3 regions of the Rhizobium sp. SU303 genome follow, and region 1 is predicted to be linked to each of the others. Evidence: predicted binding sites of a transcription regulator. Region 1 holds the regulator's gene; each other region holds the start of a gene.
What was found. Region 1 encodes PhoB, which activates phosphate uptake and scavenging genes when phosphate is short. Its sites were predicted from a motif close to TGTCATNNANCTGTCAT; they were not measured.
Positions count from the first base shown of each region.

Region 1 (9,796 bases):
GCCGAGCAAGGCAAGATCGCCAAGGTGATCTATCCCGGCCGCAAGGACCATCCGCAGGCCGATATCATCGCCAAGCAGATGACCGGCGGCTCGACGCTGGTCGCCTTCGAGCTGAAGGGCGGCAAGGATGCGGCCTTTGCGCTACAGAACGCGCTCCAGATCATTAAGATCTCCAACAATCTCGGCGACAGCAAGAGCCTGATCACCCATCCGGCGACGACGACGCACAAGAACCTGACGGAAGAGGCCCGCGCCGAACTCGGCATTTCTCCGGGCACGGTCCGCCTTTCGGCCGGCATCGAGGATACCGATGACCTGATCGAGGATTTCGCGCGGGCGCTTGCCAAGGTTTCGGCCTGATCTAGGGATAAGCGGCCGGACCTCTAAAGCGCGTCGCATTCGCTCCTCGCGCTTTAGTTTTTGTTTTTACGCATGTCGTTATCGCAAAACCGCTGCACACTTTTGCGCGACATGCTTGGGGTTCGGCCGTGCCCAGATCTCACTGGGTGAGGCCGGATCTCCCCAAGGTGAGACCGGGGGGAACAAGTTCGCCCGCCGCAGCGTTCCCAAACCGAATTAACACTGACAATTAGGCTTAACGATCGAAAAGCCTTCGGATCACAGCCATTTCAGCGATGATAATTGTTCCGTTTCTTGACGGACAGGGCCTCTTATAAGATACGGGTAACATATCTTGACTAAGGTGCAAGGCATGTATCGCGCCCTCACAAGAGAGATCGAAGTAGTCGTCGAGCCGTTCTATCTGGAGGAGCAATCCGATCCGGAAGACGATCGCTATGTCTGGGGTTACCGGATTGTCATCAGCAACAATTCCAGCATAGCCGTTCGGCTGGTCAATCGTTACTGGAACATCACCGACCAGAACGGCCAGGTGGACGAGGTGACCGGCCCCGGCGTCGTCGGCGAGCAGCCGCGGCTTAGCCCCGGCGACACCTACGAATATTCCTCCGGCTGCCCGCTCGACACGCCCTCAGGGCTGATGTTCGGCCATTACCAGATGGAAACGGACGATGGCGAGATGTTCGATGTCGACATCCCCGCCTTCTCGCTGGATTCGCCTGGGCTTCTGCGCGTGCTTAACTGACGACGCCACAGGCGGCACGATGCCTAGGCCCAGAGATCGCCGACGCCAGCCCCTCATCCGGCTGCCGCCACCTTCTCCCCGCCTACGGGGAGAAGGGAATATGCCGCGACCTCTCCGTTCCCCACCAACCTTTCGCAGGGCACGTCCCCTCGCCCCGTTTTTACGGGGGTCCGCAGGACGGGTCGAGACCAGTGGCTCGACCCCGGCAAGGTTAGGGTGAGGGGCAGCCATCAATGCAAACCGCGCCTATTCGGCCGGCTGAAGCTCGGCCGGCTCGAAGCGGTAGGTGGTCGAGCAGAATTCGCAGGTGACGGCGATTTCGCCGTTTTCCTGGCTGGCCTCGATCTCCTCGGCCGAAAAGCCCTTCAGCACGCCCTTGATCTTGTCCCGCGAGCAGCTGCAGCGGTCGAAAACGGCGCGCGGTTCGTAGACGCGCACGCCGCGCTCGTGGAACAGGCGGAACAGCAGCCGCTCGGTGCCGACCAGCGGATCGGTGAGTTCATCGGCATCGATGGTCTCGACCAGCGAACGCGCTTCGAGCCAGGCATCGTCCTCGCCATGCGGGCGGCTGCCGGTGTCGCCGTCGCCGCCGTGGAGATCCGGCTGGCGCATGCGCTCCGGCGCTTCCGGCAGGAACTGGGCAACGAGGCCGCCTGCCCGCCAGCGATGGCGCGGCTTGCCGGCATCGTCACGATCGAAGAGCTCGGCCGCGGCAAGACGGACGCGCGTCGGGATCTGCTCCGACTGGCGGAAATAGACGCCGGCAATGTCTTCCAGCGTGGTGCCGTCGAGCGGAACGATGCCCTGGTAGGGCTGGCTGAACTTGCCCTGGTCGATGGTGAAGGCGAGAATGCCCTTGCCGAGCAATTGCTCCGGCTCGGTTTCGCCTGACTCGATCGCCTTGTTGAGCAGCGCCTGATCGAAACGGGCGTAGGCGCGGACATTTTCCGGTGTCGAGAAATCGGCGAGAAGATCGACTGGACCGTCGCCCTTGGTCTGCACCGTGAACTTGCCGTCGAACTTCAGCGAGGTGCCGAGCAGCACCGTCAGCACGACGACTTCGGCAAGCAGCCGGGCAACGGGTGCGGGATAATGATGACGCTCGAGGATCGCGTCGAGCATCGGGCCGAGCTGGACGGCGCGGCCGCGCACATCCAGCCCCTCCACCTGGAAAGGGACGACATGGTCATCGCCGGCGAAATCGAACTGGCCGAGGGCGGCTGCAGCTTCTGCCATGGCTTTCACTCCTAGTTTCAGCGCGATGAGCCAGCGTGCCCTTCGCTCACGCGGTCGCGCGATCTTTCACTCGCGACGTCCGTTTATGGTTCAGATCGCGCCCAGGCACCAAGCAAGAATCGACTTCTGCGCATGAAGGCGGTTTTCCGCTTCATCGAAGACCACGGATTGCGGACCGTCGATCACATCATCCGTCACTTCCTCACCGCGATGGGCGGGCAGGCAATGCATGAACAATGCATCATTGCCGGCCTTCGCCATCAAGGCCGCGTTGACCTGATAAGGCTGGAAGACATTGTGACCCCGGGCCCGATGTTCCTGATTCATGGAGACCCAGGTATCGGTCACCACGCAATCGACGCCGGCGACCGCACGGTCGGCATCATGGTAAAGCATGATTTCGGCGCCCTCATTGCGGGCCCAGTTCAGATAGTGATCCTTTGGCTCCGAGCCAAGGGGCACGGCCATGTTCATGCGATAGCCGAAACGCGCGGCACCCTCGACCAGCGAATGCAGCACATTGTTGCCGTCGCCGGTCCAGGCGATGGTCTTGCCCTTGATCGGGCCGCGATGCTCTTCGAAGGTCATGATATCGGCCATGATCTGGCAGGGATGGGTGTCATCCGTCAGCGCATTGATCACGGGCACGGTCGCATGCTGGGCAAGCTCCAGCAGCCTGGAATGCTCGGTGGTGCGGATCATGATCGCATCGACATAGCGCGACAGCACCTTGGCGGTGTCGCCGATCGTCTCGGCGCGTCCGAGCTGCATCTCGGTGCCCGAGAGGAACAGCGTTTCGCCGCCGAGCTGGCGCATACCGACATCGAAGGAGACGCGGGTGCGCGTCGACGGCTTCTCGAAGATCATCGCCAGCATCTTGCCGGCGAGCGGTTTATCACCCGTGCCTGCCTTGAAGGCCTGCTTGCGGGCGAGCGCATCGTTCATGATGGTTCTGAGATCGGCTGACGTGACCGCCGAAAGATCGAGGAAATGTTTAGGGCTCATATCGTCTTCTTACCTGTGCTGCGCCCGAAGGCGGCAATCTCTTCAAGCCGTCTTCTTGACCTTGGAGGCGCGAATGCTCTCGGCGGCGCGTTCGACGCGGGCAAGGCCCTCGCGGGCTTCCTCGGCGGTGACCACGAGCGGCGGAAGAAGGCGGATGACATTATCGCCGGCAGGCACGCCGAGCAGATGGGCGGCGCGGATCGCCTGCAGCAGCTCGGCTGAGGGAACGGCAGCCTTAATGCCGAGCAACAGCCCCTCGCCGCGCACATCTTCGATCACATCGGGATAACGATCCTTCAGCGAGGCGAGGCCCTGGCGGAAGACCAGTGCTACGTCGCGCACCTGCTGGAGGAAGCCATCGGCAAGGATGATGTCGAGCACGGCGCTGCCGACGGCCATGGCGAGCGGATTGCCGCCATAGGTCGAGCCATGCGTGCCGGCCTTCATGCCGGAGGCGGCCTCGGCGGTTGCGAGGCAGGCGCCGAGCGGGAAACCGCCGCCGATGCCCTTGGCAACAGCCATGATGTCGGGGGTGACGCCCGACCATTCATGAGCGAAGAGCTTGCCGGTGCGGCCGACGCCGGTCTGGACCTCGTCGAGGATCAACAGCAGGCCGTTCTCGTCGCAGATCTGGCGAAGCGCCTTCATGAACTCAGGTGTGGCAGGACGGACGCCGCCCTCGCCCTGCACGGGCTCGATGAGGATGCCGGCGGTCGCCTCGGTGATCGCGGCGCGGACCGCTTCGATGTCGCCGAAAGCCACCTGATCGAAACCCGGCGCCTTGGGACCGAAACCTTCGAGATATTTTTCCTGGCCGCCGGCGGCGATCGTCGCCAGCGTCCGTCCGTGGAAGGCGCCTTCGAAGGTGATGATATGGAAACGCTCGGGATGGCCCTTGGAAAACTGGTAGCGGCGCGCCGTCTTGATCGCGCATTCGAGCGCCTCGGCGCCCGAATTGGTGAAGAACACCTTGTCGGCGAAGGTGGCGTCCGTCAGCCGTTTTGCCAGACGCTCCTGGCCGGGGATCTCATAGATGTTCGACAGGTGCCAGACCTTGTCGGCCTGCTCCTTCAGTGCGCCGACCACATGCGGATTGCTGTGGCCGACTGACGTGACGGCGACGCCGGCGCCGAAATCGAGATATCGCTCGCCAGTCTCGGTGATCAGCCATACGCCCTCGCCTCGCTCGAACCGCAGCGGGGCACGAGAATAGGTGTCATAAAGCGGCGCGGCTTCAGCCATGGCGCGATCTCCATCAAAGTTGGCGGGCAATGACTCCGGCTAAGGAAACCATGCCCGAAAAATTAAAAATGCCGCCTTGCGGCGGCGACTGGCACTATTTCCTTTTCGCGCTGCAATGTCAACAAAACGGCGCCCTTAGCGTATGCAGCACAGGTGTACAGCGGCGTTTTCAGTCTTCAACAGGCATTATTGCAGAAATGCCACGCAGGGGCAGCAAGTTGGGGAAAACTACGAATTCGATTCATCCGGATTCATGCGACTCTTGTCACGGAGTCAGCCTCACACTAGGTTAAAGATCAATTACTAGACTGCATGCGGCGGAACTAGTCACCAAAATTGATCAAGCGTTTCTTGTTTCGGAGCTCCCGGGACAACGGTGAGGGATTCTGCCATCACCAACGCAAAAGGTGGAGACAGGGCATGAACTGGACAGACGAGCGGGTCGAGAAACTCAAGAAGCTTTGGGCCGAAGGACTGAGCGCCAGCCAGATTGCTGCGCAGCTTGGCGGGGTCAGCAGAAACGCGGTCATCGGCAAAGTGCACCGGTTGTGCCTTCCCGGCCGTGCCAAGGCCGGCGGCACCAACACTGCGGCGCGAACGCCGAAGCGCAACACATCGGCGCCGCGCGCACCGAACTACACCTCCCGGATCACGACCCGCACCGTCACCCGCCAGCAGGGCGCGACGATGCTGAAGGAAGAGATCGAGATCGAAACGATCGAGGAAATGGAATACGTGCCGAGAGGCAACGTGGTCGTGCCGATTTCGCGCCGCCTCGGCCTGACGGAACTGACCGAACGCACCTGCAAGTGGCCGGTCGGCGATCCGCTGAAGGACGACTTCCATTTCTGCGGCTGCGAATCCCCCGACAATTCGCCTTATTGCGGCTATCACCAGAAGCTCGCCTACCAGCCGGTCAACGAACGCCGCCGGGCAGCAGCGCGGGCAAGCTGAACGACAACCATCGTCAGAATGCAGAAAACGGGCCGAGTGGCCCGTTTTTTTATGCGCGTGGATGGAAGCGCTCGGGCATCCGAATTGCTTGTAAGGTTTCCTCCGTTATGCTCGGCCTTGTGCCGAGCATCTGACCACCCCAACTACTTTTGCCAAAAATCCTTTATTTTCAAATGCTTAATTTGGCGTGCGCAGATCCTCGGCACAAGGCCGAGGATCACGTCGCAGGTTCTGCCAGGGTTTTGTCAGCAGGCTCAGATGGAAGCCCTCAGGCTTCCATCGAATAACCGGCGCCGCGGACGGTGCGGATGACGTCCTGCATGTTGGAAAAATTCAGCGCCTTGCGCAGGCGCCCGACATGGACGTCGACGGTGCGCTCGTCGACATAGATATCGTGGCCCCAGACGCCATCGAGAAGCTGCGAGCGGGAGAAGACCCGGCCCGGCGACGACATCAGGAATTCCAGCAGGCGGAATTCGGTGGGGCCGAGGCGGACTTCGCGGCTCTTGCGATGGACGCGATGGGTTTCGCGGTCGAGCTCGATATCGCCGCATTTCAGCACCGTCGACAGCACCTCGGGACGCGCGCGGCGCAGCATCGCCTTGACGCGGGCAACGAGCTCGGGGGTCGAGAAGGGCTTGACGACATAATCGTCGGCACCCGTCGACAATCCGCGGACACGCTCGCTCTCCTCGCCGCGCGCCGTCAGCATGATGATCGGCAGTCGCTCGGTTTCCGGCCGCATGCGCAGGCGCCGGCAGAGCTCGATGCCGGAGACGCCCGGCAGCATCCAATCGAGGATGAGAAGATCGGGCGTGCGCTCCTGGAGCCTCATTTCGGCTTCGTCGCCACGAAGGATGGTATCGACCTCGAAGCCTTCCGCTTCGAGATTGTAGCGAAGAAGCACGCTGAGGGCTTCCTCGTCTTCAACAACTGCAACTCTCGGGATCATGCGTGTCGGTCTCCTCGCGCATCATCCTTAAATCAGGGGTGATTTAAGCAATTCATCCTGCGCAAATTCAGAAATTGGCTGCGACCTCTTTGCGCGCCCCGGACGGGCGCGCACGCAACTAATTGTGCGGGCGGTTATTCCGTGACCGCACCGACGGTGTTGGCGCTGTCGTCCTTCGGACGATCGCCTTCCGGCTGTGCGCCTGTCGTCATGTAAAAGATCGTCTCGGCGATGTTGGTGGCATGGTCGCCGATGCGCTCGATATTCTTGGCGCAGAAGAGAAGATGCGTGCAGCTGGTGATGTTGCGCGGATCTTCCATCATATAGGTCAGAAGTTCGCGGAACAGCGAGGTGTACATCGCGTCGATCTCGTTGTCGCGTTCACGGATCGCATTCGCCTTGTCGGCTGAACGATTGGTGTAGACATCGAGTACTTCCTTGAGCTGGACGAGCGCCAGCTCGGACAGATGCTCGAGGCCGCGGGCGAGCTTACGGGGAACGCCGGTGCTTTGGACGGCGATGACGCGCTTGGCGGTGTTTTTGCCGAGGTCGCCGACGCGTTCGAGATCGGCGGCGATGCGGATCGAACCCATGATTTCACGCAGGTCCGAGGCCATCGGCTGACGGCGGGCGATGGTGACGATCGCCTTGTCGCCGATTTCGCGTTCGGCGTGATCGAGGATCACATCGTCGGATATGACCTTCTGCGCCAGTGCGGTATCGCCGTTGACGAGGGCGCGGACGGCTTCGCTGACCATCTGCTCGGCCAGGCCGCCCATTTCGGAAATCCGCCTGGACAGGAACTTCAGATCATCATCGTAGGCAGAAAAAATATGTGTCGATGCCATGGGGCTTTATCCTCGAATAACGGGAAGGCTTGGTGTCGCCAAAATCAACCGAAGCGACCCATGATGTAGTCCTGGGTGCGCGGATCGTCGGGATTGGTGAACATCTTGTCGGTGTCGTTCTCCTCGACGAGATTGCCGAGGTGGAACATGGCGGTGCGCTGCGAGACACGCGCGGCCTGCTGCATGGAGTGGGTGACGATGACGATCGTGTAGTTCTCGCGCAGCTCGTGGATCAGTTCCTCGACCTTGGCGGTGGCGATCGGATCGAGCGCCGAGCAGGGCTCGTCCATCAGGATGACTTCAGGGCTGACGGCGACGGCACGCGCAATGCAGAGGCGCTGCTGCTGACCGCCCGACAGGCCGGTGCCGGATTCATGCACGCGGTCCTTGACCTCGTTCCAGAGGCCGGCGCGCTGCAGGCTGGTCTCGACGATCTGGTCGAGATCGGCCTTCGACTTGGCAAGGCCATGGATGCGCGGGCCGTAGGAGACGTTTTCATAGATCGTCTTCGGGAACGGGTTCGGCTTCTGGAAGACCATGCCGACGCGGGCGCGAAGCTCGACGACGTCAATATCGGGATCATAGACATCGTCGGTATCAAGCGTGATCTTGCCGGTGACGCGGCAGCCGTCGATCGTATCGTTCATGCGGTTGAGGCACCGCAGGAAGGTCGACTTGCCGCAGCCGGACGGGCCGATCAGAGCGGTTACGGTGTTTTCGCGGACGTTCAGGTTCACATCGAAAAGCGCGCGCTTCTCGCCGTAGTATACCGAGACATCCTTTCCGATCATCTTATAAGGGACGTTGCTCATCTTCTGATCCAGCGCCTTTTCAACTGCAGCTTCCGTCAACATGTTCATGATCTTGTAACTCCGTTTACCAGCGGCGCTCGAAGCGACGACGCAAGAGGATGGCGCCCATGTTCATGACGATCAGGAACAGGAGCAGGACGATGATGGCACCCGAAGTACGCTCAACGAAGGCACGTTCGGCCTCGTTGGCCCACATATAGACCTGTACGGGCAGAGCCGTCGAGGGATCGAGCGGTGTCGTCGGCGCATTGGCGACGAAGGCGACCATGCCGATCAGGAGCAGCGGCGCGGTTTCGCCGAGCGCGTGCGCCAGGCCGATGATCGTGCCGGTCAGGATGCCCGGCATGGCGAGCGGCAGCACATGGTGGAACACCATCTGCATCTTCGAAGCGCCAAGGCCGAGCGCTGCGGCGCGGATCGACGGCGGCACGGCGCGCAGTGCCGCACGCGTCGCGATGATGATCGTCGGCAGGGTCATCAGCGTCAGCACCAGGCCGCCGACCAGCGAGGCCGAGCGCGGCAGGCCGATGAAATTGATGAAGACGGAAAGACCGAGCAGACCATAGACGATCGAAGGCACCGCGGCGAGGTTGTTGATGTTGACCTCGATCAGGTCCGTCAGCTTGTTCTTCGGCGCGAACTCCTCGAGATAGATCGAGGCGGCGACGCCGATCGGCAGAGCGAGCACGAGCACGATCAGCATCAGGTAGAGCGAGCCGATCAGGGCGACGCCAAGGCCTGCGGCCTCCGGACGGCTGGAATTGCCGTTGACGAAGAGGCCGGTGTTGAACTGCTTGTGGAGCGCGCCGCTCGCCTTCAGTTCGTTCATCCAGCCGACCTGCTTGTCGTTGACCTTGCGGTTCTTCTCATCGACCGAGAGGTCGATCTGGGCCTTGTTGGCGCTGTCGACATTGGCGTCGGCGAGCACCGTGACATTGACCGTCTTGCCGATGATCGACGGATCGGCAATCACCATATCGCGCAGCTGGATCGGCGCGCTTTTCGACAGCATGGCGGATGCATCGCGCACGTCGGGACGGCTCGAGGCATTGATGTTCAGCTGCTTGACGATCGCGTCACGCAGGAGAACCGGATAGTTGGCGGCGATCAGCACCGAAGGGTCGGTCGCACGCTTATTGTCGGGGTCGATCGTCTTCTCGACGAATTCGATCGGCAGGGTGATCGCCGTCTGCTGGAAGGCGGTATAACCTTTGCCGATTACCGTCCACAGCAGGATGAAGAGGAAGACGAGGCCGAAGGTGATGGCGGCGATGCCATAGGCCTGGAACCGGCGCTCGGCGGCATAGCGGCGCTTGATGCCGATATCGCGGCGCGCGGGCGCCTTGGAAACGGTGACGCCTGATGTGGGAGAAACAATATCCGTCATTCGTACTGCTCCCGGTATTTGCGCACGATGTAAAGCGCATAGATATTGAGGCAAAGCGTGATGCAAAACAGCGTGATGCCAAGGGCAAAGGCAACCAGCGTCTGCGGCGAGGTGAACTCAAGGTCGCCGGTCAGCTGGTTGACGATCTTGACCGTCACCGTCGTCATCGGCTCGAACGGGTTGATCTGGATGCGGGCGGCCACACCGGCGGCCAGCACGACGATCATGGTTTCGCCGACGGCGCGCGAGGCAGTC
Region 1 is NZ_CP088095.1:175,038-184,833, reverse strand. Features, by position in the region: gene RlegSU303_RS00925 (O-succinylhomoserine sulfhydrylase) at 1-360, shown strand, start outside; gene apaG (Co2+/Mg2+ efflux protein ApaG) at 713-1,105, shown strand; gene RlegSU303_RS00915 (Hsp33 family molecular chaperone) at 1,352-2,341, opposite strand; gene argF (ornithine carbamoyltransferase) at 2,432-3,346, opposite strand; gene RlegSU303_RS00905 (aspartate aminotransferase family protein) at 3,389-4,588, opposite strand; gene RlegSU303_RS00900 (GcrA family cell cycle regulator) at 5,009-5,542, shown strand; gene phoB (phosphate regulon transcriptional regulator PhoB) at 5,811-6,494, opposite strand; gene phoU (phosphate signaling complex protein PhoU) at 6,629-7,342, opposite strand; gene pstB (phosphate ABC transporter ATP-binding protein PstB) at 7,387-8,202, opposite strand; gene pstA (phosphate ABC transporter permease PstA) at 8,219-9,541, opposite strand; gene pstC (phosphate ABC transporter permease subunit PstC) at 9,538-9,796, opposite strand, start outside.

Region 2 (9,796 bases), 380 kb from region 1:
CGACCGGCGTGCCGATGGTCTACACGCTGAAGGCGGATTCCACTGTCGCGTCCAAGGAAGTGCTCGGCGACATGTCGGGCGCACATTGATCTCAGCTGATCTTTCCCCGCTTCGGCGGGGAAAGGCGCTCAATTTTCGATGGTGAACTGTACCCGGTCGGCCGCGAAGCGGCTGATCGAATATTGCACCGGCACACCCTCAAGATCGGTATTCATCGCCTTGGCGATCAGCAGGATCGCGCCGGGGGTGAGTTCGAGGTCGGCCATATCGGCTGCACTGGCATGGGCTGCCGTCACCTCGGTCGTCGCCCGGACGTAATCCGGCAGGCCGAGTTCGGCGAAAGCCTTGGTGATCGATTCCCCCGTCCGGTAAGCCTCACCGATACCGGCAAAGCGCTTGGCGGGAAACCAGCTCGTCGCCCTTGAAACCGGCCGCTTATCTGCCTGGCGCAATGTTTCCAGGCGGATCACCTGATCTCCTTGCTTCAGGCCCAGCCAGCGGGCGATCTCGGCACTCGCCTCCTCCTTCGCCTCATCGAGCAGAAGGCCGCGCATTTCACGCGCCTGATCGCCGATGCCGGCGGTGAAACGCGTGCGCCGGGTGATCGGGAAATTCAACCGCTCCTTGCGCTCGATCAGCGTGCCGCGGCCTTGTACCGCACGGACGATCCCCTCCTGGGCGAGCGCCGCCAGCGCGCTGCGCACCGTATGCCGGTTGACGCCGAATTGCAGCGCCAGCATGGTTTCCGGCGGCACCATTCCCGTTTCGTCATAGGCTCCGTTGCTGATCGCCTCGCGAATCCGATCGGCGATCTGGCGCCAGAGCGCCACGCCGGTTTGCCTTTGCACCTGCTTCAATCCCGCCATTCCACCCCTGCCCTGCCATTTCACGCCGACGATGTCACACGCTTGTCACGACATCGATTTAGAGCTAAGTGTATCTTGTATGGTTGTCTATATCAATAGACATTTTAAGGGAAGCGGCGATGATATCAGCGGACAGGACAGACGCTGCGTCACAGACGGCATCCGGGCGCAAACGCGCCGCCGATCTGCTGGCGCGGGCGGAGCGCAGCGAACTCTTGGCAGTCTTCGATGCGCTGCCGGAAAAGCCTGTGGCCCATCCGGTGCGCGGACCGGAAACCGGGCTGGTGATGGTGCGCGGACGCATCGGCGGCGGCGGCGCTCCCTTCAACCTGGGGGAAGTGACCGTGACGCGAGCGACCGTCCGGCTCGACTCCGGCTCGGTCGGCCATGCGCAGGCGCTCGGCACCGACCGTGAAAAGGCCAGGCTTGCGGCGATCTTCGACGCGCTCTGGCAGGAGGAGGCGACGCAGGGTTTCGTCGAACAGGCCCTGCTTTTACCGATCGCCGAGCGGATCGCCGATGCCGAACGCCGCAAGGCGGACGAGACGGCGGCAACCCGCGTCGATTTCTTCACCATGGTGCGGGGAGACAACTGATGGGCCTGAGGACAGAAGCTCTGACCGGCGGCTTTGCCGAGCCGGTCTTCCATGCCCAGAGCGTCTTCAAGATGCTGATGGACGGCATGGCGCGCCCCGGCACGATCCAGACCGTTCAGCCCGATGTCGCTCCGCCGGCACCGCTCGGCATCGCCGCCGGCACGATCGCGCTGACGCTTTGCGACCACGACACGCCCGTCTGGCTTTCCCAGGGACTGGCGAGATCCGCCGTGCCGGAGTGGCTCGGCTTCCATACCGGCGCGCCGTTGACCACCGAAAAAGCCGAAGCGCGCTTTGCCTTCACCGAGGCCGGCACCGCACCTTCCTCCTTCGGCCTCTTTGCATCAGGTACGCAGGAATATCCCGACCGCTCGACGACCCTCATCGTCGAACTCGCCGAACTCGAGGGCGGCCGCAGGCTGGCGCTGATGGGTCCCGGCATCCAGAGCGTGGCGGAGATCGCGCCTATCGGCCTGCCGGAGACCTTCCTGCGGCTCTGGACCGAGAACCGCGCGCTCTTTCCGCGCGGCGTCGACATCGTGCTGACGGCGGGTAAACGCTTCCTCTGCCTGCCGCGCACCACCAAGATCACAGTAACGGAGATCTGAGCTCATGTATGTCGCCGTCAAGGGTGGCGAGACCGCCATCGCCAATGCCCACCGCCTGCTCGCCGACCGCCGCCGCGGCGACCGTTCGCTGCCGGCGATCGGCATCGAACAGATCGTGGCGCAGCTGGCGCTCGCCGTCGACCGCGTCATGGCCGAGGCCTCGCTTTTCGACCGTACGCTCGCAGCCCTTGCCATCCGCCAATCGCGGGGCGACATGATCGAGGCGATCTTCCTGCTGCGCGCCTACCGCACGACGCTGCCGCGTTTCGGCTATTCCAGGCCGCTCGACACGGCTGATATGACGATCGAACGCCGCATCTCGGCGACCTACAAGGATCTGCCGGGCGGCCAGCTTCTCGGCCCCACCTTCGACTATACCCACCGCCTGCTCGATCCCTCCCTGCTTTCGGACGAGGCGGTCGAGACGCCCGCTCAACGCGCCGCCGAAACCGGCCGCGTCATGCTCGTCTCCGAGATCCTCGGCGAGGAAGGCCTGATCGAGGCCGACGGCGACATGCCGGAAGATCACGAGATCGGCGATTTGACCCGCGAGCCGATGGAATTCCCGATGACCCGCGACCTGCGCCTGCAGGCGCTTGCCCGCGGCGACGAGGGCTTCCTGCTGGCGCTCGGTTATTCCACTCAGCGCGGCTATGGCCGCAATCACCCGTTCACCGGTGAAATCCGCATCGGCGACGTCGAGGTGGAATTCGACGTGCCGGAACTCGGTTTCGCCGTCTCGCTCGGCACCATCCAGATCACCGAATGCCAGATGGTCAACCAGTTCAAGGGTTCGGCCAAGGCGCCGCCGCAATTTACCCGCGGGTACGGCCTGGTCTTCGGCCAGAGCGAGCGCAAGGCGATGGCGATGTCGCTGGTGGACCGGGCGCTTCGCGCCGAAGAGCTCGGCGAGGATATCACCGCACCGGCACAGGACGAGGAATTCGTCATCTCGCACTCCGACAACGTCCAGGCGACGGGCTTCGTCGAGCACCTGAAGCTTCCGCATTATGTGGACTTCCAGGCCGAACTCGATCTCGTCCGCCGCATGCGCCGCGAATTCGAAGCCGCCCGCAACGGTGGCGAAGACATGAAGGAAGCCGCCGAATGACCGATCTGGCCAGCTACAACTTCGCCTATCTCGACGAACAGACCAAGCGGATGATCCGCCGGGCGATCCTGAAGGCAATCGCCATTCCCGGCTATCAGGTGCCCTTCGCCTCGCGCGAAATGCCGATGCCCTATGGCTGGGGCACCGGCGGCGTGCAGGTGACGGCCTCGATCATCGGACCGGACGACGTGCTGAAGGTCATCGACCAGGGTGCCGACGACACGACCAACGCCGTTTCCATCCGCGCCTTCTTCCAGAAGGTCGCCAATGTCGCGGTGACGACGCATACCAAGGATGCGACGATCATCCAGACGCGCCACCGCATTCCCGAGGAAAAGCTCGAGGCGGGCCAGGTGCTCGTCTACCAGGTGCCGATCCCCGAGCCGCTGCGCTTCCTCGAGCCGCGCGAGACCGAGACCCGCAAGATGCATGCGCTCGAAGAATACGGCCTCATGCATGTGAAGCTCTACGAGGACATCGCCCATAACGGCCGCATCTCGCGGACTTATGCCTATCCGGTGAAGGTCCATGGCCGCTATGTCATGGACCCGTCGCCGACGCCGAAATTCGACAATCCGAAGATGCATATGTCGGACGCGCTGCAGCTCTTCGGCGCCGGACGCGAGAAGCGCATCTATGCGGTTCCGCCCTATACCAACGTCGTCAGCCTGGACTTCGAGGATTACCCTTTCGATATCCAGCGCTTCGACAAACCCTGCGCCCTTTGCGGCGCCGAGGAAGTCTATCTCGACGAAGTGGTTCTCGACGACAAGGGTGGGCGCATGTTCGTCTGCTCCGACACCGATTATTGCGAAGACCGCCGCGCGCACGGATATGCCGGCGAAATGCTGGCCCGGGAGGCTGCAGAATGAGCGATACTCCGCTTCTCAAAGTCCGTGACGTTTCGAAATTCTACGGCAACCGTATCGGCTGCCGCGACGTCTCCTTCGAGCTCTGGCCCGGCGAAGTGCTCGCCATCGTCGGTGAATCCGGCTCCGGCAAGACGACGCTGCTCAACTGCCTCTCCACTCGGCTGCTGCCGAGCACCGGCAGCGTCGAATATCACATGCGCGACGGCAGCTACCGCGACCTCTATCGCATGAACGAGGCCGAGCGGCGCTTCCTGATGCGCACCGACTGGGGCTTCGTGCATCAGAACCCGGCCGACGGCCTGCGCATGACGGTCTCTGCCGGCGCCAATGTCGGCGAACGGCTGATGGCGATCGGCGACCGGCACTATGGCAAGATCCGTGCCTCGGCGATCGACTGGCTCGAACGCGTCGAGATCGACGCCGACCGCATAGACGACCAGCCGCGCGCCTTTTCCGGCGGCATGCGCCAGCGATTGCAGATCGCTCGCAACCTCGTCACCGGCCCGCGCCTCGTCTTCATGGACGAGCCGACCGGCGGCCTCGACGTCTCGGTGCAGGCGCGACTGCTCGACCTCGTGCGTGGCCTCGTCAACGATCTCGGTCTCTCGGCCATCATCGTCACCCACGATCTCGCCGTCGCCCGCCTCCTCTCGCACCGGATGATGGTGATGAAGGACGGCTACGTCATCGAACACGGGCTCACCGACCGCGTGCTCGACGACCCGCGCGAACCCTATACCCAGTTGCTCGTCTCCTCGATCCTGCAGGTCTGAGGCCCGAAACCAAGGAAGAAGAATATGGCAACGCCCCTCGTCGTTTCCGAAGTCTCAAAGAGCTTCACCATGCACCTGCGCGACGGCATCAAGCTGCCCGTCGTCTCCGATGTCGCCTTCTCCGTCGCATCGGGCGAATGCGTCGTCCTCGGCGGCCCATCAGGCATCGGAAAGAGCTCGCTGCTCAAGATGATCTACGGCAATTATGCCGTCGACACCGGCCAGATCCTCATTCGTCACGACGGACGCATCATCGATCTCGCTTCCACCGATCCGCGCACCATTCTTAACGTCCGCCGCAATACGCTCGGTTATGTCAGCCAGTTCCTGCGCACCGTGCCGCGCGTCGCGGCGATCGACGTGGTTGCCGAACCGCTGGTGGCACGCGGCGAGGACGCCGTCACGGCACGGGAAAAGGCGGGCGCCCTGCTTGCCAGGCTCAATCTGCCGGAAACGCTCTGGCAGCTTCCGCCCGCCACCTTCTCCGGCGGCGAGCAGCAACGCGTCAACATCGCACGCGGCTTCATCACCGGGCACACGATCCTGCTTCTCGACGAACCCACAGCCTCGCTCGATGCCAGGAACCGTGCCGTCGTCGTCGGCATGATCGCGGAAAAGAAGAAGGCGGGTGTGGCCCTTCTCGGCATCTTCCACGACGAAGAAGTACGCGAAGCCGTCGCCGACCGCATTCTCGACGTCCAGCAGTTCTCACCCAGGAAGATCGCTGCATGAGCCGCAAGCTGGGTATCGAGCCCTATTTTCATGAGACGGCATCCGTCAGCGAATCCACCTTCGGGCGCTATACCGAGGTTTCCGAACGCTGCCGCATCAGCGAGGCCACGTTCGGCGACTATTCCTACATCATGCAGGACGGCTCGGTCTGGTGTGCAACGATCGGCAAATTCGTCAATATCGCCGCCGCGGTGCGCATCAACGCCACCAACCATCCGACCTGGCGTGCGACGCTGCATCATTTCACCTATCGCGCCGCCGACTACTGGCCGGACGGCGATATGGAGACGGACTTCTTCGCCTGGCGGCGCGCAAACCGCGTGACGATCGGCAACGACGTCTGGATCGGCCACGGGGCGACGATCCTGCCGGGCGTCAACGTCGGCAATGGCGCGGTGATCGGGGCCGGCGCCGTCGTATCAAAGGACGTCGCGCCCTATACGATCGTCGGCGGCGTACCGGCCAAACTCATCCGCGAGCGCTTTCCAACAGAAGTCGGCGAACGGATGGACAGGCTTTCCTGGTGGGACTGGGAGCACGAGCGGCTGCGCCAGGCGCTCGAGGATTTCCGCAACCTTGACGCGGAAGATTTCCTGTCCCGCTACGGCGATTAAAACCCCCGATATAGTGGCTGAGAATTGTGACAGGACTTACACAAATATGACATGCGAGGTTCATCAAGCGGGACTAATGCGAAGCTGATCAAGGCATGGATTGCAAGGGAAGAGCATGATGTTCGAGCTGAAGAATGTCACACGTCGTTTCGGAAAAAAGCTCGCTGTCGATTCCGTCACGCTCGACATTCCTCAGGGCCAGATGGTCGGCATCATTGGCCGCTCCGGCGCCGGCAAGTCGACGCTGCTGCGCATGATCAACCGGCTTCAGGAGCCGAGCTCCGGCTCCGTTCATTTCGCTGGCGTCGAGGTCTCCGGGCTTCGCGGTCAGGCGCTGCGCAACTGGCAGCGCGACTGCGCGATGATCTTCCAGCAGTTCAACCTGGTGCCGCGCCTCGACGTTCTCACAAATGTCATGCTCGGTCGCCTCAACCACCGCTCGACGCTTCTGAGCCTGCTCAACATCTTCACGCGCGAGGAACGCGTGCATGCGATCGCAGCACTCGAACGCCTCGGCATCGAGCAGACGGCGTTGCAGGCAGCCGGCACGCTTTCCGGCGGCCAGCAGCAGCGCGTGGCGATTGCCCGCGCGCTGATGCAGAACCCGAAAATGGTTCTTGCCGACGAACCGATCGCCTCGCTCGATCCGCTGAACGCCAAGATCGTCATGGATGCGCTGCGCGATATCAACGAACGCGAGGGCATCACCGTCATCACCAACCTTCATACGCTCGATACCGCCCGCAACTATTGTGAGCGCATCGTCGGCATGGCCGGCGGCCGCGTCGTCTTCGACGGCCAGCCTTCGGAGCTGACCGCCGAAGCGGTGAAGGAAATCTACGGGACCGACAAGGATGGCGCCGGCATCGACGAAACGCTGACCTCGACCAGCCTCGAATCCAAGCGCCGCGCCGAGAATGTCTCATCCGGCAGGGTGGCCAAAGCAGCCGCCGTGCACTGACCCGTTTCCGGCCGACGGGGACAACGGTCGGAAAAATAACTGACAAACAAACCATGTCACAAAAGGAGACTTCCATGTCTGCATTCCGCAAGATCATGATGGCAACCATCGCCGTCGCCGCCGTCGCCGGCAATGCTGCTGCCCAGGACGTCAAGGTCCTCCGCATCGGTCTCGATGGCGGTGAAAACGAAGCCGACCAGGTTCGCCGCACCCAGTGCGTCAAGCCCGGCCTGATCGCTGCCACCGGCGTTTCTGAAGTTCAGCTCTTCCCATCGCCGAACTACAACGGCGTCATCCAGGGTCTCCTTGGCGGTACGATCGACCTCGCCGTCATGGGCGCCGCCTCTTACGCCGCGGTCTATATCAAGGATCCGAACGCCGTCACCCCGGTTCTGACTACCAAGCAGGCAGACGGTTCGACCGGCTACTACTCGATCATGGTTGCCCGCAAGGACTCCGGCATCAAGACGCTTGCCGACGCCAAGGGCAAGAAGCTCGGCTTCGCCGATCCGGACTCTACCTCCGGCTACCTTGTTCCTAACGTTGCCCTTCCGAAGGACACCGGCGCACCAGTCAAGCAGTACTTCGCTGAAACCGGCTTCGGCGGCGGCCACGAGAACCTCGTTCTCGGCGTTCTCGACAAAAAGTTCGATGTCGGCACCACCTTCGGTTCCGGTCAGGGCGACTGGGCGCAGGGCTACTCCTCCGGCAATCTGCACCAGATGGTCACCAAGGGCCTGCTCGACATGGACGATATCGTCGAAGTCTGGAAGTCGCCGCTCATCCCGAACGGTCCGCTGATGGTTTCCCAGAAGCTGCCGGCCGACCTTCAGAAGAAGGTTACCGCCTACTTCGCCGAACTGCCGAAGACAGACAAGAGCTGCTTCGAATCGTTCACGGGCGGCGGCTACGTTGACTGGGCGCCGGTCGACCAGAGCTTCTATCAGACGATCATCGACGCCCGTAAGGCCGTTATCGGCGGCTGATCCTCAGTCTGAACAGTCTTGCGGCGGCATCGTTATGATGCCGCCGTTTTTCAAGAAGGAAGCCACATATGGCGCACTCGGCCGGCGCGGACTCTCTGAGCGGATTGCAGGGGGGCTCCCGCACCATCCTCGATCATTATCAGAGCCAGGTTCGAACGCGGCGGATCTATACCGTCGTTTCAATCGTGGTCTTTCTGATCATCCTCGGCGCCTCGCTCGACTTCGCCAACAGCGCCAATTCGGGCAAGTTCTTCGAGCGCCTTCCCTATTTCTTCGACTTCATGAAGAGCTTCGTGCCGGACAGTCCGCTGGAGATCTTCCGCGCCATGTTCGATCTGCCGTCGCCCTTTTCCGACGGTTCGATCAAATACGACTATACAAGCGACCGCGTCTGGATCACCGATAGTTTCTACATCCCGAATTTCTTCTACCAGCTCGCGATCACGCTCAACATCGCCATCGTCTCCACCATTCTCGGTGCGAGCGGCGCGTTCCTGCTCTGCTTTTTCGCTTCCACCAATCTGGTCGGTGCAGGCGTGACGCGCTGGGTCGTGCGGCGCATCATGGAAATCATGCGCGCCTTCCCAGAAATCGTCGTCGCCGGCCTCCTCGCCGCGATCCTGTCGATCGGTCCGATTTCGGCGATCATCGCGGTATGGGTCCATACCGTCGGCGCGCTTGGCAAGCTGTTCTTCGAAGTCGTCGAGAATGCCGACATGAAGCCGGATGAAGGCCTGCGCGCCGCCGGCGCCGGCTGGCTGGAGCGCGTGCGCTTCGCGATCCTGCCGCAGGTGTTGCCGAACTTCGTCTCCTACACGCTGCTGCGGACCGAGATCAACGTGCGCGCCTCGACTATAATCGGCGCCGTCGGCGGCGGCGGCATAGGTGAGGTCTTCAGCCTCTCGATCGGACGCGACCATGCTGCCAAGACCTATGCGATCATCATCCTGCTGCTGATCACCGTCATTTGCGTCGACCAATTCTCCGCCTGGCTGCGCCGCCGGCTGATCGGCAAGCAGTCCTTCGAATTCGGACAGGGAGCAGCCTGATGTCCTCGGTTCCGACCATCAACGCCGCCGAGCGCGAACGACTGCTTTCCGCCTATCCGGACGTCTTCCATCGCAGCTTCATGCAACGCTGGGGTCTGCTCCTCATTTCAGCTGCGGTTTTCGTTTATCTTGCCTTCTGCTTCGCCTTCTTCAACGTCATTCCCACCTTCGTGAACGGCAACTGGGACCGCGCGGCGGTCTATGTCCAGGACTGGTATTCCTGGCGCGCCCAGCCGCGCCTGCGTTTCCAGAACGATCAGGTCGTCCCCCAATGGACGAGCCGCCGCCAGTATCCCGAGGGCGCCGATATCAACTGGCTGAAGCCCAATGCCGATGGCAGCCGATACACCGTCACCTTCGGCAGCGACGGCAACCGCATGGAAGTGACGCCGAGCCGCGTCGACGTCTATATCGACGGCAAGCTCTACCCCGTGACCATCACCCGCGATCGCGCCTCCCTGCCGGCCGATGCGCCTGCCCAGATGGAGCGGGGCGACAACAAGGTGATCGTCTATTACGGCTTCGCGGGACAGGCGGAAATCCGTACCAGCCAGGTCTATGTCCAGCGCCGCTTTCTCGGCTGGGCGAACTTCTTCTTCGATACGCAGTCGCCCTTCTGGGGCCGGAA
Region 2 is NZ_CP088095.1:4,803,780-4,813,575, reverse strand. Features, by position in the region: gene RlegSU303_RS23550 (2,3-bisphosphoglycerate-dependent phosphoglycerate mutase) at 1-89, shown strand, start outside; gene phnF (phosphonate metabolism transcriptional regulator PhnF) at 129-866, opposite strand; gene phnG (phosphonate C-P lyase system protein PhnG) at 986-1,462, shown strand; gene phnH (phosphonate C-P lyase system protein PhnH) at 1,462-2,070, shown strand; gene RlegSU303_RS23530 (carbon-phosphorus lyase complex subunit PhnI) at 2,075-3,181, shown strand; gene RlegSU303_RS23525 (alpha-D-ribose 1-methylphosphonate 5-phosphate C-P-lyase PhnJ) at 3,178-4,053, shown strand; gene phnK (phosphonate C-P lyase system protein PhnK) at 4,050-4,826, shown strand; gene phnL (phosphonate C-P lyase system protein PhnL) at 4,851-5,558, shown strand; gene RlegSU303_RS23510 (DapH/DapD/GlmU-related protein) at 5,555-6,172, shown strand; gene phnC (phosphonate ABC transporter ATP-binding protein) at 6,291-7,133, shown strand; gene phnD (phosphonate ABC transporter substrate-binding protein) at 7,208-8,119, shown strand; gene phnE (phosphonate ABC transporter, permease protein PhnE) at 8,188-9,168, shown strand; gene phnE (phosphonate ABC transporter, permease protein PhnE) at 9,168-9,796, shown strand, end outside.
Region 2: a site for PhoB is predicted at 6,208-6,224, ahead of phnC (phosphonate ABC transporter ATP-binding protein). Genes of this name have one in related genera too.

Region 3 (9,796 bases), 1.1 Mb from region 1:
TAAAGAAATGCTGCGCACCTTCAACTGCGGCGTCGGCATGATTGCCGTCGTTGCCGGCGAGAACGTCGCAATGGTTTCCGCGGCACTTGAAGCCGAGGGCGAGACGGTTGTCACGCTCGGCCGCATGATCGCCCGCGACGAGGGCGCTGCCGGCACGGTCTACAAGGGTACGCTTGCCATATGAGCTCGCCGCGCAAACGCGCCGTCGTCTTCATATCAGGCAGCGGCTCCAACATGATGGCGCTGGTTGCGGCGGCGAAGGCAACCGACTACCCGGCCGAGATCGTCGGCGTCATCTCCGACAAGGCGGATGCCGGCGGGCTTGCAAAGGCAGCCGCCGAAGGCATTGCCACCTTCGCTTTTCCCCGCAAGGACTATGCCAGCAAGGACGCGCACGAAGTGGCGATCTTTTCGGCGCTCGATGAGCTTTCACCCGACATTCTCTGCCTGGCAGGCTATATGCGGCTGCTGACGGCGACCTTCATCCAGCGTTATGAAGGCCGGATGCTCAACATCCACCCTTCCCTGCTGCCGCTATTTCCCGGCCTGCATACGCATCAGCGGGCAATCGACGCCGGCATGCGGATCGCCGGCTGCACGGTGCATTTCGTCACCGAAGGCATGGATGAGGGGCCGGTGATCGGCCAGGCGGCCGTACCGGTTCTTTCCGGCGACACGGCCGAAAGCCTTGCTGCGCGTGTGCTCACCGTGGAGCACCAGATCTACCCGCAAGCGCTGCGGCTCTTTGCCGAGGGCCGCGTGATGATGGAAGCCGGCAGGGCCGTCGGTGTGGAGGCCTCGACCGCTGTATCCAAGGCTCAGCTGATTTCACTGATCGGCGATCGCGCTTAGTTAGAGTACAGAGCTATCTGCCCTCAGCAGATAGCTTTCCATCGACAGGATCGCCATGATCAGTTCCGATGAAATGGACATACGCTATTCTCCGGTTATGAAATCGTTTCGGGAAAGCTGAAAAGCAAAGGGAAGCTTTTTGAAAGGACCGCTGCTTGTGAATGCTGCTTCGCGCTTTCCAGCCCAATCTTCGAAGAAGCGCGGTCCAAGGACTCGCTGGACGATGCCCTCGGTCTTTGCCTCATCCGTAATGGCGAGTTTGATAGATACAAGTCGATACCCTGAGCCAAACGATGCCTTGAGATTTACCGGATCGACTTTTTGTGCCGTTGCGGGATCAGACAAATCCGAAAACGTTACCAATGCCGGATATGCCGACCTCGGAACTTCCCGCGTCTCTCTCAACCGCTCCAAGTGATCGTTTTGTGCTCTGATTTCTTGGCGAAGGCTCGCGGCATTTCCTGATCTGCTGATGGGCGGCCTGAAAACCTGCTCGCTCGCTATACCATCATATGATTTCGGCAGCGCGAAGATGTATCTACCTGGAGCAAGCTCCACCACGACCGCTTCACCGGAGAGATCGCTGCTGAACCAACCGCCACTGTCACCCAGCCGCGCCCAAGCGGGGCTTTCGTACCAGCTGACTCTTTGGACGGACTCTCCTATGCGCTCTCCGGTGGGCGTTTCCACGACCACAATTATTCTCTGGTTCCACTGCCAGGAATGGAAGCCGAAACCGTCGCATCCACCGAGGAGCGCCGACAGAAGAAAGACCGCCGGAATGGCCACATGGCGCCGTATCGACATGAACGTCCGCGTAGAGTTGAAGATCATTTCCCGGAATATTGCCTAAAGGTGATCACGCTGGGGACTCTCACGCAGAAACCACCTTTATGGCAATCACATCTAACGCTGCAAACCCGGCACGCGTTGCCAGGCCCTGCCCGCCCCAGCGACAATTAAGTTCTATCAAAGCTAAGCCGCCAGCGCCCTTAACGGATGCAGCGTGCCGTCGCTGTAGACGAAGCGGCCGGCGCGGAAGGTGGCGCGGATACGATTGATATCACCCGGCTCGACCACGACCAGATCGGCGCGCTGGCCGACGGCGATCTCGCCACGATCCGACAGGCCGGCCGAGCGGGCCGCATTGCCGGTCGCCATGGCAACGGCTGCCGGCAGGCCGCCTTGCACCATGTCGGCAAGCTTGAAGATGCCGGGCACGAAGGCGGCCGGATGATAATCGGCGGCGATGACGCTGAGCAGGCCGGCCCTTGCAGCATCGAGCGCGCTGAGATTGCCCGACATCGACTGGCCGCGCAGCGCGTTCGGCGCGCCCATCAACGTCCAGAGGCCGCGACGGCGCGCTTCCTCTGCCGCAGGCGCGGTGACCGGAAACTCGCTGATGGTGACGCCGAGATCGTGCATCTCCGCGACCTTTTCGACGCTGTCATCGTCATGCGAGGCAAGCGACAGCTTGTGCTTCAGCGACAGCGCGACGATCTCCTTCAGCTTGGCCTCGATGTCAGGATTGCTGCGCATGGCGATGCGCTTGGCAACGATCTCCGCCGCCATTTCCTCGGAGATGGCGCGGCGCTCGGAAATGCTGAGAATGTAGCTGTGCAGGTTGTTGTACTGGCCCTGGCCCGGCGTGTGGTCGGTGAGCGAAACCATGTCGATCTGATCGGCATTCAGCAGGCGTTCGAGTGCAGGAGTTGCACCAACATTGGTGATTTCGTAGCGGGCGTGGACGCGGTGGTCGATCAGCAGATCGTCGCGCAGGCGATTGATGCCCTCGATCACCGCTGATGTCGTCTCCAGCGAACGGACGTGGCCGTAGACGCTTTCGGTCGCAAAGGAGACGGCGGCAAACGCCGTGGTGACACCGGCGGCGGCAAGCTTCTTGTCGAGTTCGTGGATACCGAAATCGATCGGCATCGTCGCGTTCGGCCGTGGGGCGATCTCGCGCTCGATCATGTCGCCGTGGAGATCGACGAATCCCGGCATCAGCAGCCGCCCGCCGCCGTCGATGGCAGCACCGGCGACCGGCTCCGGCCTGATCTCGGCGATGGCTCCATCCTCAACACGCACGGAACCTTCACTCACCACCTCGTTTGGGAGAACGAGGGTGAAATTGCTGAGCCACATGGGCTTTCTCCTGACCGCATCCGATGATTGACAAACCGCAGCGGATAGAACCGCTTCGTGACAGTCGTATGAAATTTCGCGCCGTATCATCTTAAAGCGGAAACTTGGGCTTTAGAAATGATCCGATGCGCCCGCCTCGCGGATTCACGCCGTCAGCCTTGCCCTGTTCAACAAGGCCCATTGCAGAAGCACGATCGTTTTGACGTCGAAGATCTCGCCGGTTTCGATCATCGCCGCCGCCTCGTCGAGCGGGATCTCGAGGACCTCGATATCCTCGTGCTCCTCGTCCAGGCCGCCACCTTCCGCCACGCGGTCAGCGATGTCGACGAGGGCTGCGAAGAAGTGGACCACTTCGGTGACGGCACCCGGTGAGGTGTAGGATTTGAACAGGAAGCGCGCATCGCGCAGGCGATAGCCGGTCTCCTCCATCGCCTCGCGACGGATCGCCGCTTCGGGATGGTCATCGTCGAGAAGGCCGGCCGGCACCTCGATTATCCAGGCGGGATCGCCGTTGAGATGAACGGCGAGGCGGAATTGGCGGACGAGAACGACGAGGTCGCGCTTGGGATCATAAAGCAGGATGCAGGCGGCCGGCGTGCGGTGGTAGACTTCCCGCTTCAACCGATGGGTCGCGCCCTTGCGGTCGATATAGTCGAGGAGATAGCTGCTCAGCCGCGTCCACCCATTCGACAGCGTCTCCTCGCCGGCGATCTTCACCCGTGATTTCGGCTGCATCATGCTGCGTCCCTGCGAAGCCAGACCTTGTTGTCGTGCACGGCCGCCCCGCCATAAGGCGCGACGGGGTCGGCGCCGGTCAAGACGTTGATGCCCTCGCCGTCGACATGCGCCTTGTTCGGCCAGAGCCCCTCGGCAATCAGCACGCCGGATTTCACTTCGGTGGTGATGCGGGCGTGGATGCGCAGATCGCCGCGGCTGTTGCCGATGCGGACAAGATCGCCGTGGGCGATGCCGTTGGCTTCGGCGTCGGCCGGATTGATCATCACCTCGGGGCGGCCTTCTTTCTGGCGTGAGGTCTTGGTCTCGGAGAAGCTCGAATTCAGGAAGTTGCGCGCCGGCGACGTGGCGAGGCGGAAGGGATGCTCGGGATCGGCGACTTCGATGACATCGACCTGATCGGGAAAGGCCGGTAGCGCGGCGTGCGGACCGAGCGCGCCGATCGCGGCCGGTGGTTTGTTCGGCGCCGGCTGATTGATCCAGTCCGGGCGGAAATGGAACTTGCCATCTGGATGGGCAAAGCCGTTCAGGTAATGCGCTTCCTCGAAAGCAGGCTGGCGATCGAACCATTTGTGTTCGAGGAAATGGTCGTAATCCGGCAGGCCGCTCGATTCGAGGATGCGGTCGACCATCTCACGGGCGGTGAAGCCGAAGCCGGGGCGATCGGCGACGCCGAGGCGCTTGGCCAGTTCCTCGATGACGAAGAGATTGGTGCGCACGGTGGGCGGTGGCTCGACCAGCTTCGGTCCCAGCAGGATATGGTTTTGTCCGCCGGCCCGGTAGATATCGTCGTGCTCGACGAACATCGTCGCGGGAATGACGATATCGGCAATATCGGCTGTCTCGGTCATGAACTGCTCGTGGACGGCGACGAAGAGGTCGTTGCGGGCGAAGCCGCGTCTGACGAGGCGCTGCTCGGGCGCGATGTTTGCGGGATTGGTGTTCTGGATCAGCATCGCCGTGACAGGGCCGCGGTGGCGCAGCGCCACGGCATCGCCGGTCAGCACGCGGCCGATCTGCGACTGATCGAGCATGCGGATATCAGCATCCTTCATCGATCGGCCGGTCAGTTCGGCACTGTTCATGCGGAAGATATCGCTGTTCGAATGGAAGGCGCCGCCGCCCTCATATTGCCAGGAACCGAGAACGGTAGCGATCGAGGCCGCCGCATGCATGGCGACCGCGCCGTTGCGCTGGCGGGTGAAGCCGTAACCCAGGCGGAAGAAGGTCTTCTTCGTCGTGCCGACGAGGCTGGCGAAGGCTTCGATCTCCTCGACCGAAAGGCCGGTGACAGCGGCGGCCCATTGCGGCGTCTTGGTTTTCAGATGCGCTTCGAGACCCTCGGGATCATCGGCATATCTCGCCATGTATTCGCGCTCGGCATGACCGTCGCGGAAGGCGATGTGCATGACGGCGCAGGCGAGCGCGGCGTCGGTACCCGGCCTGACGATCAGCGCCATGTCGGCCTGCTTCATCGTCGGATTATCGTAAATGTCGATGACGACGATCTTCGCGCCGCGCTCCTTGCGCGACTTGATGGCGTGGGTCATCACGTTGACCTGGGTCGACACCGCGTTGGTGCCCCAGATGACGACGCAATCGGTGCGGCCCATCTCGCGCGGATCGGGACCGCGCAGCGTGCCGGTCGCCATGGTGAAGCCGGTCCAGGCGGGGTTGGTGCAGATCGAGGAGAAGAAGCCGGAGTAACGCTTGGCATGACGCAGGCGATCGATGGAATCGCGCTGCACCCAGCCCATGGTGCCGGCGTAGAAATAGGGCCAGATCGCCTCGCTGCCGTCCCTTGCCTCGGACTTCACAAAGGCTTCGGCGATCTCGTCCAGCGCATCGTCCCAGGAAATCTGCTGCCACTGCCCTGCCCCCTTGGCGCCGGCGCGGCGTAGCGGATGCATCAGGCGGTCGGGATGGTAGAGCCGCTCGGCATAACGGGCGACCTTGGCGCAGATGACACCTGACGTGTAAGAATGGTCATTGGCGCCGCGCACACGGCCGATGCGGCCATCCTCCGATATCTCGATCTCCAGCGCACAGGTGGAGGGACAGTCATGCGGACAGGCAGTGTGGCCTACCCTATTCTCGGGCTTGGATGATTTGGCGTGGATGGGGGTCGCAATGTTCATGGCATTTGTATATTCCAAGGCTTGCACGGCCAAAAGCCACAAAAATTCCCCATGACGCGAATTCATACGGACATCAGCAAAAATGAACTACCGCCACATCTATCACGCGGGCAACTTTGCCGATGTGCTGAAACATGTCGTGCTGACGCGGCTGATCCGCTACATGCAGAAGAAGGATGGCGGCTTCCGCGTGCTCGACACGCATGCCGGCATCGGGCTCTACGACCTCTCCTCCGAAGAAGCGCAGAAAACCGGCGAATGGCTCGATGGCATCGGCAAGCTGATGGAGGCAGAACTCGGCCCTCAAATCTCTGAACTGCTGGAGCCCTACCTCTCGGCGATCCGCGAACTCAATCCGCAGGGCGGTATCCGCTTCTATCCCGGCTCGCCGAAACTTGCGCGCATGCTGTTCCGGCCGCAAGACCGGCTGTCGGCGATGGAACTGCATCCCGAGGACTATGTCAGGCTGCACCGGCTGTTCGAGGGCGATCACCACGCCCGCATCACCGAGCTTGACGGCTGGCTGGCACTCGGCGCGCATCTGCCGCCGAAGGAGAAGCGCGGCATTGTGCTCGTCGATCCGCCCTTCGAGGAGGAGGACGAATATCAGCGGCTGGCCGAGGGGCTGGAAAAGGCCTATCGGCGCTTTCCCGGCGGCACCTATTGCCTGTGGTATCCGCTGAAGAAGGGCGCGCCGGTCAAGGAATTCCACGAGAGGCTGCAGGCGCTCGACATCCCGAAAATGCTCTGCGCCGAACTTGCCGTTCGCAGCGACCGCGGCATTACCGGACTGACGGGCTCCGGACTCGTCATCGTCAACCCGCCCTTCACACTGAAGGACGAGTTGCACCAATTGCTGCCCGCATTGAAGGATCATCTGGCGCAAGACCGCTTCGCCTCGCACCGCGCCTTCTGGCTGCGCGGCGAAAACAAGGCCGTCAAGGACGATTGACCAGCCAATCGCCTTCAGGAATAGTCCGCGCCGCAGTCTACAACCTCATCAGGTGTCCCATGAAGCTCCTTTGTTCGCCCGCCTCGCCCTATTCCAACAAGGTGCGGATGGCCGCGCATTTTCTGGGGCTGGAGTTAAACGCCATCCGGGTCGACACCAATACCGGACCGGCGATCCTGGTGGACAACAATCCGCTCGGCAAGATCCCGACGCTTCTGACCGATGACGAGGTCTCGATATACGATAGCGTGGCGATCATGCATTATTTCGACCGGCTGACGAAGGGCGGGCTCTACCCCTCCAAGAAGGGCAAGCGCACGGATGCTGAAATCCTCGAGGCGCTCTGCGACGGCATCTGCGATTGCCTGCTGGCGATCGTCTACGAGCGGCGCTTCCGCGACGAGGAGAAGGTTCACCAGCCGTGGATCGACCGGCAATGGAAGAAGGCGACGAGCGGGCTCGCTCATCTCAGCGCCAACCCGCCGAAAACAGGCAAGAAGCTCAATGGCGGACACTTCGCGCTGGCCGCGACGCTCGACTATCTCGACCTGCGCTTCAAGGACCAGTGGGAAGCCGATCATGCGCCGCTGATCGACTGGCTTGCCCAGTTCGAGAAAAAATTCCCTGCCCACCGCGAGCTCAAGTCTGAGGGATGAGCTCCCAGAAACAACGTGCCCGGCTTCAATTTGCTGACAAAGTCTCTTCCGTCATGCTCGGCCTTGTGCCGAGCATCTAACCACCCCAATTGTTCTGGCGGAAAACATTTATTTTCAGATGTTTATTTTGACGTGCGCAGATCCTCGGCACAAGGCCGAGGATGACGTCGCGGGTTTTTCAGCGGTTTGTCGGCAGCAAAAAGCCGGGCGACTTGCCCGGCTTTTCCATATCAGGATATTCGGTCGGCTTAGAACTTGACGCCGATACCGAGCTTGACGCTGTTCTCGTCGTAACCGCGCGAGAAGCTGCCGGAGTCGAGATCGTAGTCCTTGCTCTGGTAGTCGGTGTAGCGATATTCGAGGCGAGTCGTGATGTTGTTGGTCACGAAGGCTTCGACACCGGCGCCGACCGTATAGCCGAAGTTCGTCTTGCTTTCGTCCGAGGTGTCGTCGGAAACCTTGACGTCGCCGATGGCAAGACCGGCCGTGCCGTAGAGCAGGAAGGGGTTCATGTCGTAGCCGACGCGGCCACGGACGGAGCCGTTCCAGCCATACTTGTTCTCGACGCCGCCCGAGGAGACGTCGTCGCCGCTGTAGCCGAGATCGGATTCAACGCCGTAAACGATCTGCCCCTGCTGCCAGTTGTAGCCGGTGAAGACCTGGCCGCCGAAACCGTAGGTGTGGCGGTCGGAACCGAAGTCACCCATGTTATAGGTGCCCGCACCGCCGAGGTAGAAACCTTCCCAGTTGCCAGCCGGCTTGACCGGAGCTTCCTGGGCGACCGGTGCTTCCGGAACCTGGTCGACGGCATCAGCCGCCTGAGCTGCCGAGACGCCCGCAATTGCAAAAACGGAGGCCATGAGGCCAGCAATGAGTACACGCATACTTAGTCTCCTTTCAGTCCCGCGCCGCTTGTCATCTGTCTATCAGTGAAGCATTGGCGGGATATTGCCAGATGTCCCTTCCGGATCGAGACTGAAATTGGAACTCAAATGCGGATTTGAAAGAGCCAAATTGTGATATCATTGTGGCTGCCGCATGGCTGAAATTCGATGTTGCTTTAACGCAACATACATTTCATTAACCATACTGAAGTGTTAAACCGACAATACTTATTTTAAGAGATCACATTCTTAAATAATACATAGAATATCCAGCTCCCGGACGCAACCGCAACGGCCTATTTATATAATCTCCGTCGGCGCCTATATAGTCTGCAGACAGACTCGCGGGATCAGAAGGCAAGATTTTGAACCACAAAAGACTTCGCTCGGCCCTTATAACAGGGGCTGCTAAAAGAATAGGCCGGGCAATCGCCGAAGACCTTGCTGCAAATGGCTTTTCCGTTGCGATCCACGCGAACGGCTCCATCGGTGAGGCCGAAGAGCTGGTGGCGGAATTGCGGCGGAAGGGATATCGGGCGACCGCCCTGCAGGCCGACCTCACCGATATCGGCGAAACCGGCGCCTTGGTCGTGAAGGCGTCGGAGGCGCTCGGGCCGCTCGATCTGCTCGTCAATAATGCGTCGGTCTTCCAGCATGATTCAGCGCGTAGCTTCAATGCCGCCACCTGGGCATTGCACTTCGACCTGCATGTCCGTGCGCCCTCTATTCTTGCGGCGGCCTTCGCACAGCAGATGCCCGCTGAGGCAGCGGGGCTGATCGTCAATATCATCGACCAGCGGGTCTGGGCGCTGAGGCCTAGCTTCTATTCCTATACCCTCTCCAAATCCGCGCTGTGGACGGCGACACAGACGCTTGCACAGGCATTGGCGCCACGTATCCGCGTCAATGCCATCGGCCCCGGCCCCTCGATGCCGAGCGAGCGGCAGGCGATGGAGGACTTCCAAGCGCAGGTCTCAGCCCTTATCTTGCAGCGAGGGCCGGCGCTGGAGGAATTCGGACAAACGATTCGCTTCCTTTACGACACGCCCTCGATCACCGGCCAGATGATTGCCCTCGACGGCGGCCAGCACCTCGCCTGGCAGACGCCCGATGTGGCGGAGATTACGGAATGAACGGACGAAAGCTGCCGGATGGCGGCGTTCTCTACGACGACACGGACGAGAGCGAAGACGATATCGAGGTGGAAGGCGACGCTTCCGTCGCCGCGCCGCTTACGGCGACGGTCGACTGGAATGCGGGTAGCCTCAATGAAACCGGGCTCCTCGGCGCGGAACTGATCGGCGAATTCGTCAAGCGGCTGCCGAACAGCCCCGGCGTCTACCGCATGTTCAATGCCGAGGGCGACGTGCTCTATGTCGGCAAGGCACGTAGCCTGAAGAAACGCGTCAACAATTACGCCGTCGGCCGCGTGCA
Region 3 is NZ_CP088095.1:1,249,468-1,259,263, reverse strand. Features, by position in the region: gene purM (phosphoribosylformylglycinamidine cyclo-ligase) at 1-184, shown strand, start outside; gene purN (phosphoribosylglycinamide formyltransferase) at 181-852, shown strand; gene RlegSU303_RS06345 (hypothetical protein) at 937-1,659, opposite strand; gene RlegSU303_RS06340 (alpha-D-ribose 1-methylphosphonate 5-triphosphate diphosphatase) at 1,828-2,997, opposite strand; gene RlegSU303_RS06335 (NUDIX domain-containing protein) at 3,142-3,735, opposite strand; gene RlegSU303_RS06330 (molybdopterin-containing oxidoreductase family protein) at 3,732-5,936, opposite strand; gene RlegSU303_RS06325 (23S rRNA (adenine(2030)-N(6))-methyltransferase RlmJ) at 5,953-6,822, shown strand; gene RlegSU303_RS06320 (glutathione S-transferase family protein) at 6,882-7,478, shown strand; gene RlegSU303_RS06315 (outer membrane protein) at 7,727-8,362, opposite strand; gene RlegSU303_RS06310 (SDR family oxidoreductase) at 8,728-9,495, shown strand; gene uvrC (excinuclease ABC subunit UvrC) at 9,492-9,796, shown strand, end outside.
Region 3: a site for PhoB is predicted at 3,055-3,071, ahead of RlegSU303_RS06340 (alpha-D-ribose 1-methylphosphonate 5-triphosphate diphosphatase). Genes of this name have one in related genera too.